2 regions of the Streptomyces sp. NPDC093591 genome follow, and region 2 is predicted to be linked to the other one. Evidence: riboswitches for the same ligand, from Rfam matches in the RefSeq annotation. Region 2 holds a riboswitch; the other holds the start of a gene.
The links. A riboswitch is a leader RNA that binds a small molecule or an ion and turns the genes downstream of it on or off. The one in region 2 is predicted to bind S-adenosylmethionine.
Positions count from the first base shown of each region.

Region 1: another riboswitch for S-adenosylmethionine. It lies ahead of ACIREI_RS04760 (aminotransferase class V-fold PLP-dependent enzyme); the one in region 2 lies ahead of thrC (threonine synthase).

Region 1 covers NZ_JBIWIY010000002.1:295,787-300,468, forward strand. The annotation lists gene ACIREI_RS04750 (SLC13 family permease) at 1-94, shown strand, start outside; gene ACIREI_RS04755 (glycerate kinase) at 103-1,302, shown strand; gene ACIREI_RS04760 (aminotransferase class V-fold PLP-dependent enzyme) at 1,257-2,624, opposite strand; SAM riboswitch class IV at 2,754-2,870, opposite strand; gene trpD (anthranilate phosphoribosyltransferase) at 2,955-4,019, opposite strand; gene ACIREI_RS04770 (cytochrome bc complex cytochrome b subunit) at 4,285-4,682, opposite strand, start outside.
Region 2 covers NZ_JBIWIY010000020.1:160,499-165,180, forward strand. The annotation lists gene ACIREI_RS36575 (trehalose-6-phosphate synthase) at 1-594, opposite strand, end outside; gene ACIREI_RS36580 (glucosyl-3-phosphoglycerate synthase) at 669-1,613, opposite strand; SAM riboswitch class I at 1,744-1,902, shown strand; gene thrC (threonine synthase) at 1,921-3,213, shown strand; gene ACIREI_RS36590 (MoaD/ThiS family protein) at 3,336-3,611, shown strand; gene ACIREI_RS36595 (cold-shock protein) at 4,055-4,261, shown strand; gene groL (chaperonin GroEL) at 4,637-4,682, shown strand, end outside.

The sequences.
Region 1 (4,682 bases), on a different contig from region 2:
CCTGTCCGCCGTCCTGGCCCCGCTGACGGCCGCCCTCGTCCTGCTCTTCGCCGTCGCGGTGTGGCCACTGCTCGGCGTACCCGTGCTGCGCTAGGAGATCTGATGCTGACCCGAGTCGTCGTAGCCCCCAGTGGCTTCAAGGAGTCCCTGTCCGCCCAGGCCGCCGCCGACGCCATCGCCGACGGCGTCCGCCGGGTCCTGCCGGACGCCGAACTGGACCTGATTCCCCTGGTGGACGGGGGCGAGGGCACGGCCGCCGCGCTGGCCACCGCGACCGGCGGACGGCTCGTCGCACTGCCCGCGACCGGCCCCGTCGGCGAGCCGATCGGCACCCACTTCGCGTTGCTCGGCTCCCGCGACCGCGACACAGCGGTCGTGGAGATGGCCGCGGTCGCGGGCCTCTCCCTGGTCCCGCGCGCCCTGCGCGACCCGGGCGCCACGACGACGTACGGCGTCGGCGAACTCCTTGGCGCCGCGCTCGACACGGGCGTACGGCGCATCCTGATCGGCTGCGGTGACTCGGGTACGTCCGACGGGGGCGCCGGCGCGCTCCAGGCCCTCGGCGCCCGGCTCCTGGACGCCGACGGCTTCGAACTCCCTCGCGGTGGCCGAGAGTTGACGAGGCTGGCCCGGATCGACCCGTCCGGCCTGGACCCGCGCCTGCGGGACGTCGAGCTGCTCGTCGCCTGCAACCCGTACAACGTGCTGTGCGGCGAGCGCGGCGTGGCCCGTGTCTTCGGCCCGCAGAAGGGGGCGACGCCCGCGCAGGTGGAGCAGTTGTCGGCGGGGCTGGAGAACTGGGCGCGCGTCCTCACCCGTGACCTGGGTGTCGTGGACACGGACCTGTACGGCGGTCCCGGCACCGGCGCGTCCGGTGGCCTGGGCGCCGGCCTCGCCGCGCTGGGCGCCCGGCTGCTCCCCCGCTTCGAGGTGCTGCTGGCCCACCTCGACCTGGACGCCCGGCTGGCCCGCGCCGACCTGGTCGTCACCGCCGAGGGCGCCATGGACCACCAGACGCCCCGCGGGAAGGTCCCGGCCGAGGTGGCCCGCCGGGCCAAGCTGTCGGGCCGTCCGGTGCTCGCCCTGGCGGGCACACTCGGCGAGGGCGCGCACGCCGTGCCCGGCGTGGACGCCTTCAGCGGCATCCTGCCGGCGCCGATGGCCCTGGCGGAGGCCCTCGTGCGGGCCTCCGAACTCCTCACGGACGCCACCGAACGCGCCCTGCGGATGATCCTGCTGGGTGCCCGGCTACCGGCTCACGCGGAGGTGTCCGGCACGCAACGCCCGTCCTCCGTGCGGTAGTTCCACTGCGCACCCACCGTCACGAGCTCCTTCACGGCGTTCACGAACCGCTCGACGTGCTCGTCCGGCGTCCCGGCCCCGAAGCTCACCCGGATCGCGTTGAGGGACTTCTCGCCGGGCGCCGCCTCGGGCGCACCGCACTCGCCCTGCGTCTGCGGGGCGCTGCCCAGCAGCGTCCGCACGAGCGGGTGGGCGCAGAACAGCCCGTCCCGCACCCCGATGCCGTACTCGGCGGACAGGGCGGCGGCGAAGTGGGAGCTGTTCCAGCCGTCGACGACGAAGGAGATCACGCCGACGCGCGGGGCGTCGTCACCGAAGAGGGAGAGGATCCGCACCTCGGGGACCTCGGCGAGCCCTGCCCGCACCTTCTCGATCAGGTACTGCTCACGCGCGACGAGCGTGTCGAAGCCCGCCTCCGTCAGGGCCTTGCAGGCGGAGGCGATGGAGTAGGCGCCGATGACGTTCGGGGAGCCGGCCTCGTGCCGGGCGGCGCTCTCGTGCCACTCCACGTCCACTCCCCCGTCCTCGCGGCGGGAGACCTTGCGGCTGGCGCCGCCGCCCGCGAGGTACGGCTCCGCCGCGCGCAGCCAGTCGGCACGGCCGGCCAGGACACCCGAGCCGAACGGGGCGTAGAGCTTGTGCCCGGAGAAGGCGACCCAGTCGACGTCGAGGTCCTGGACGCTCACCGGGTGGTGCGGGGCGAGTTGCGCGGCGTCGAGGACGATCCGGGCGCCGTGCGCGTGCGCGGCCGCCGCCAACTCCCGCACCGGCCACAGCTCACCGGTGACGTTCGAGGCGCCGGTGACGCAGACCAGGGCCGGGCCGTACGGGTCGCGGTCGGCGAGGGCGCGTTCCAGGGTCTCGACGGCCTGGCTCGGGGTGCGGGGCGCGTTGAGGTAGGTGACCTGCGCGTTCGTCCACGGCAGCAGGGAGGCGTGGTGCTCGGTCTCGAAGACGAAGACCTGGCAGTCGGCCGGGAGGGCGGCGGCGAGCAGGTTCAGCGAGTCGGTGGTGGACCGGGTGAACACGACCTGGTCGCCGTCCCGGCAGTCGAGGAACTCGGCGACCGTCCTGCGGGCGTTCTCGAACAGGTCGGTGGAGAGCTGGGAGAGGTACCCGGCGCCCCGGTGGACGCTGCCGTAGTACGGCGCGTAGGCGGCGACGTCGTCCCAGACGCGCTGGAGGGCTGGGGCGCTGGCGGCGTAGTCGAGCGCGGCGTAGGTGACCTCGCCACCGGTCACGAGCGGGACGGTGACATCACGGCCCAGAACGGGCAGGGGGGCGCAAATGCTCTGGTCGAGGGCAGCGCTGGAGACAGACATGACGGAACTCCCGTGAGAGGAAAGAAGAAAGTGAAGAAGGGTGTGCGGAGGCGGGGCTCGGCGGCCCTATCGCATTCGCTTGCTCACGGAAGACTCCCTCGAACGACCAGGACCCCTGGTTTCGAGAGGGGCCCGCGCTTGCCGTAGACCTCACTGCCTACGGCCTGGTCTTCACCCGGGGCACCCCGCCACGGACGGAGGGTTGCCGGACAGTCGGCCGGGGCCTCATGACTGTCACTCATGACCTGGTCCAACATCCTGCCATACGATCTTCGATGCGCAAGGGCGCAGTCCGGATCCTGGACTGCGCCCTGCGTCACATGTGCCGGGTCAGGCGTTGCTGGCCGCCACCCAGCGCTCCAGCGTCCGCTTCGCCGCACCCGAGTCGATCGACTCCGCCGCCTTCGCCATGCCGAGCCGGAGCTGCTCCGTGAGCGGAGCGTCCGTCTGCTCGAACGCCACCAGCGCCGCCGCCGAGTTGAGCAGTACGGCGTCCCGCACCGGCCCCGTCTCGCCGTCCAGCAGGCGTCGGGCGACCTCCGCGTTGTACGACGCGTCGGCGCCGCGCAGCGCCTCCACGGGCACCAGGTCGAGGCCGACGTCGCGCGGGTCGAAGGCCTCCTCGGTCACCTTGCCGTCGCGCACGAGCCACACCCGGGACGTGGCCGTCGTCGTGAGCTCGTCGAGGCCGTCGTCGCCGCGGAACACCAGCGCCGACGAGCCGCGCTCGGCCAGTACGCCGGCGATGAGCCCCGCCATCCGGGTGTCGAAGCAGCCGACGGCCGAGGCGGTGACGCGGGCCGGGTTGGTCAGCGGGCCCAGGAGGTTGAAGGAGGTCGGGATGCCCAGGTCCCGCCGTACGCCACCGACGAACCGCATCGAGGGGTGGAATTTGGCCGCGAAGCAGAAGGTGATCCCGGCCTCGTCCACCACCCGCGCCACGCCCTCCGGCGACAGGTCGAGGTTGATGCCGAGCTTCTCCAGCACGTCGGACGAGCCGCTCGCCGAGGACGATGCCCGGTTGCCGTGCTTGACGACCTTCGCGCCGGCGCCCGCGATCACGATGGCGGACATCGTCGAGATGTTGACCGTCTTGGCGCGGTCGCCGCCCGTGCCGACGATGTCGACGGCCGGTCCGGGGATGTCCAGCGGCTGGGCGTGGGCGTACATCGCCTCGACGAGACCGTTGATCTCCTCGACCGTCTCGCCCTTGGCCCGCAGGGCCACCATGAAGCCCGCGATCTGGGCGTCCGAGGCCTCACCGCTCATGAAGCGGTCCATCGCCCATGCCGTGTCGCCGGCGCTCAGGTCCTGTCCGCCGAGCAGCGCACTCAGCACCTCGGGCCAGGAACGGCCCGCCGCGATGTCGCCTCCAGCGGGGGTCACAGCGCTCATAAGCCGCTCCAGGGTCAGGTGTCCCGCACTACGGGACGGGGGTCTCAACGGGGTCCACCCTATCCAGCCACGGGGCACGGCGAAGGGCCCCGTCCGTACAACGGACGGGGCCCTTCAACCGTGGCGTGGCTGAGCAGTACTGGCGAGGTCGCGCTCCGGCCGCGCCCCCGAAGGGGCGCGGGGAACTGCGCGACCAGCCACGACGGCGCCGCAGACGACAACCGGCACAACGCGGCACTACCAAACGCGGCACTACCAGCGGAGCTCAGTGGTGGCCGTGGCCGCTCGTGATCTCCTTGTACTCCTCGACGGTCGGCTTCGGGATCTGGCCGTCCTCGTCGAAGTACGACTTGCTGAGCTTGGCGCGCAGCTTCTCGGAGCCCTTCACCTTGCGCTCGACGCCGTTCTCGTCGACCGTCGGGCCGATCTCGAGCGGCTTGTACTGCTCGTGCGCGGTGAGGGTGTACAGCGCGTCCTGGCTGAGCGGCTCGTGCACCTCGATGAACTCACCGTGCGGCAGGCGCTTGATGATGCCCGACTCGCGGCCGTGCAGCACCTTGTCCTTGTCCCGGCGCTGCAGGCCGAGGCAGATCCGCTTGGTGACGATGAAGGCGATGACCGGTCCGGCGAAGAAGCCGATCCGGACGAACCAGGTGACCGCGT
Region 2 (4,682 bases):
CTGGCCGGCGACATCGTCGGGCAGCATCCGGAAGTACTCCGGCGGCGCCCACGGCGTGTGCGAGAAGTGGCCGATCCGGAGGTCGGGGCGCAGCTCGCGCAGCATCCCCGGCACCAGGCACAGGTGATAGTCCTGCACCAGCACCGCCGCCCCGGGCGCCGCCTGCCCGGCCAGCGCCTCGGCGAAGGCCCGGTTGTACGCCTCGTACGACGCCCACTGGCGCCGGAACTCCGCGTCGAAGACCGGCTCCAGCGGCGTCTGGTAGAGCATGTGGTGGACGAACCAGAGGACCGAGTTCGCGATGCCGTTGTAGGCGTCGTCGTGTACGTCGGCGGGGATGTCCAGCATCAGGACGCCGTCCTCGCCGACCCCGCGCCGCACCGCCTCGCGGTCCCCGTCGGACAGCGCCGAGCACACCCACAGGGCGCCGGCGTCCGGCCCGATCGCCGACAGCCCGGAGACGACTCCGCCGCCGCCCCGCTTGGAGTGCAGCGAACCGTCTTCGCGTACCTCGTAGGAGACCGGGCCGCGGTTCGACGCGACGAGCACCTTGGCAGCACCCTGCGCATCCCGTGCGTCCTGCGTGGAAGCCATACGCCTCAACCTAGCCCGGCCCGGAACCGCTCAAACGTGCGGTTCACCTCACTGGCAGGGGCCGTATACGACGTTCAAGCCACCTTGCGGGAGGCGTACTCCGCGATCTCCGCCATCGGTGGCCGCTCCTCCGTGTCCACGGAGAACGTCCGTGGCTCGAAACCGTCCTCGCCCCGCTCGAACTGGGTGAGGGAGGGGCGGATGAGGTGTCCGCGGGCCAGCCGCAGCTGGGCCGTGCGGTAGATCGCGGCGGACATCCGGCCGAGGGCCTGCCCGTCCTGGTGGCGGTGTTTGCGGACGCCCACGTCCACCTGGGCCAGGGCGTCGAGGCCCACCAGGTGCAGGGCGTCGACCAGCATGCCGAGCTCGACGCCGTATCCGACGGGGAAGGGGAGCTGTTCCAGCAGCGAGCGGCGGGCCGCGTACTCGCCGCCGAGCGGCTGCACGAAGCCGGCCAGCTGCGGCCAGTGCATGTTCAGCAGCGGGCGGGCCATCAGCTCGGTCACCCGGCCGCCCTGCCCGGCCGCCGCGCCCAGGGGGCGGTCGTACATGGCCTTGACGAGGTCGACCTCGGGGTCGGTGAGCAACGGGCCGACGATGCCGGAGACGAAGTCGGAGGAGAACTCCTTCAGGTCCGCGTCGATGAAGCAGACGATGTCGCCGCTCGTGACGAGCAGCGAGCGCCACAGCACCTCGCCCTTGCCGGGCACGGTCGGGATGCGGGGCAGGATGTCGTCGCGGTGGACGACCCGGGCGCCCGCGGCGGCGGCCACCTCGGAGGTGCGGTCGGTGGATCCCGAGTCGACGACGACGATCTCGTCGACCAGCGGAACCTGCTGCATGAGGTCGTGACGGATGATCGCGACGATGTCGCCGACGGTCTCCTCCTCGTTGAGCGCCGGCAGCACGACGGAGACCGACTGGCCCGTGCGCTGCTTGGCGGCCAGGATGCGGTGGAGCGGGCGATCGGTCACGGACCAGGAGCGGGTGCTCAGCCAGCGCTCGACTTCTTCCAGCACGGTTGGCGGCTCCTCACTGTTGTCTCGCGGTTCGGACGGGCTCTCTCAACTGTCCTGGCCGTCGGTTACAGTCTTGAACAACGCGGATGACCATCGCATGTCCGGGGTCACGCCGCACACAACCGCATACAGCTCATCCAGAGGGGCAGAGGGAAACGGCCCGATGAAGCCCCGGCAACCCTCCAGTCGGTACTCGTAGCGATCACTGTCGATCGTCTCCGCGAGGCTCCCGGCTAGGGAAGGTGCCAAATCCGTCTCACGGCGAGATGCGTCGTGAGGAAGATGAGGAGAAAGGGCCTCGCCTCACATGGCTGTGCAGACTGTTGCAAGCACCACCGACTCCGCCGAGACCGTCGACCTCGGTCCCGCCGCGGCTCTTTCCTGCCGCGAGTGCGGTCACCGAGTACCCCTCGGACCGGTCTTCGCGTGCGAGGAGTGTTTCGGCCCGCTGGAGATCGCCTACGACTTCTCGGCCTACGACGCCGAGGAGCTCCGCAAGCGGATCGAGGCGGGTCCCGCGAACATCTGGCGCTACGCGCCCCTCCTGCCCGTCCCCGCCGACGTGGCCACCAAGCCGAACATCAACCCCGGCTGGACCCAGCTCGTCAAGGCCGACAACCTCGCGCGCGAGCTGGGTGTCGACGCCGGCCAGCTGTTCGTCAAGGACGACTCCGGCAACCCGACGCACTCCTTCAAGGACCGCGTCGTCGCCCAGGCCCTGGAGGCCGCCCGCGCCTTCGGCTTCACCACCCTCTCCTGCTCCTCCACCGGCAACCTCGCCGGTGCGGTGGGCGCCGCCGCCGCCCGCGCCGGCTTCCGGTCCTGCGTGTTCATCCCGCACGACCTGGAGCAGGGCAAGGTCGTCATGGCGGCGGTCTACGGCGGTGAGCTCGTCGGCATCGAGGGCAACTACGACGACGTGAACCGTTTCTGCTCCGAGCTGATCGGCGACCCGGCCGGCGAGGGCTGGGGCTTCGTCAACGTCAACCTGCGGCCCTACTACGCCGAGGGCTCCAAGACCCTGGCGTACGAGATCTGCGAGCAGCTCGGCTGGCGGATCCCGGACCAGCTGGTCGTGCCGATCGCCTCCGGCTCGCAGCTCACGAAGATCGACAAGGGGCTGCAGGAGCTGATCAAGCTCGGGCTCGTCGAGGACAAGCCGTACAAGATCTTCGGCGCGCAGGCCGAGGGCTGCTCGCCGGTGTCCGTCGCCTTCAAGGCCGGCCACGACGTCGTCCGCCCGCAGAAGCCGAACACCATCGCCAAGTCGCTGGCGATCGGCAACCCGGCGGACGGTCCCTACGTCCTGGACATCGCTCGCCGTACCGGCGGTGCGGTGGAGGACGTGACGGACGAGCAGGTCGTGGACGCGATCAAGGTGCTCGCCCGGACCGAGGGCATCTTCGCGGAGACCGCCGGTGGGGTGACCGTGGGTGTGACGCGCAAGCTGATCGAGAACGGTGTCCTCGACCCGACGAAGACGACGGTTGTGCTGAACACCGGTGACGGTCTGAAGACACTGGACGCGGTGGCCGGTACGGGGCTCACCGCGACCATTCGCCCCAACCTGGACTCGTTCCGCGAGGCTGGTCTCGTCTAGGGCCTGTCCCGTCGATTTCGTCTGCGGGCCGGGTGGGCCCTGGTCGCGCCCGCGCGGCGGTAGCCGCACATTGAACACAGCCCCGCGCCCCTAGGGGCGACTACCTGACCGGAGGTCACAACGTGAGCGTCACCGTCCGCATCCCGACCATCCTGCGCACCTACACCGGCGGGCAGGCTGAGGTCGCCGCCGAGGGGGGCACCCTCGGCGAGGTCATCGCCGACCTGGAGAAGAACCACACCGGGATCGCCGCCCGTGTCCTCGACGACCAGGGCAAGCTGCGTCGGTTCGTCAACGTCTACGTCAATGACGACGACGTCCGGTTCGAGCAGGGGCTGGAGACGGCGACGCCGGACGGCGCGGGTGTCTCCATCATTCCGGCCGTCGCCGGCGGCTGACCGAATGACCGATCATTACCCTCGGTAATGCCAATTACCGAGAGTTCACCGGATTGCCCCCTCCGTGAGAGAAGCGGAGGGGGCAATTCTGTGTGGTTGAGCGAGGTACAGTTGGGGAACATGCCGCCGATTCACGGGTCGGTGGCCCTTGATTTCATGCCGCACCCCCGACAAGAAGTAGCCAAAGTGTGCGGGTTTTTTGCGGCTTTTGTTCCCTTTATCGGGTCCGACTTGACCTGAAGTCAGGGGAATTGTCCCCACATTCCCGACCGGGCGTGCCCGGATTTCTCGTCCGATTGACCTGTTGCAGACGGCAGTTGGGCAGATACATTCAGCCGCGGTCGACGCGTTCCGGCGCACGCCCCCGACCGATGGGGGGTGAGGTCTGACCCGGATCCGCGAAGTGTGGATCTGTGCAAGGGCCAGTAATAGGGGAGTTAGGCATGGCTCAGGGCACCGTCAAGTGGTTCAACGCGGAGAAGGGGTACGGCTTCATCGCGGTCGACGGTGGTGCGGATGTTTTCGTCCACTACAGCGCGATCCAGATGGACGGGTACCGCACCCTGGAAGAGGGCCAGCGAGTCGATTTCGAGATCTCGCAGGGTCAGAAGGGGCCGCAGGCGGACATGGTCCGGCTGGCGGCCGGCTGAAGCACGCGTCGACTTAAAGCAGCGACGTTCTTCTTCGAAGGGCCCGCACCTCCCGGGGTGCGGGCCCTTCGCCGTGCCCGGGGTGCGGGGCGCCTTCACCATGCCCGGGCCTGCGTGTGGCCTGCCCGGACCTTGCCGAACCCTGTTCGCCCACTGCGGAGCACCCCGCCCGATCCCCGAGAGCCGCTTGCACTCGCATGGGTCGAGTGCTAATCATTGCGTTAGCACTCTGAAGGTGAGAGTGACAACGAAGGACCGGGTCGGTGAGGCCCGCAGGCCAGGTGGGGCAAGGAACCACGAGGCAGGCGAGCCGTCCGTCGCGGGCGCGGGCGCGGTCCGAAGGAATCACCCCCAGTCCTGGAGGGACCACTTCACATGGCCAAGATCATCGCGTTCGACGAGGAGGCGCGGCGCGGCCTCG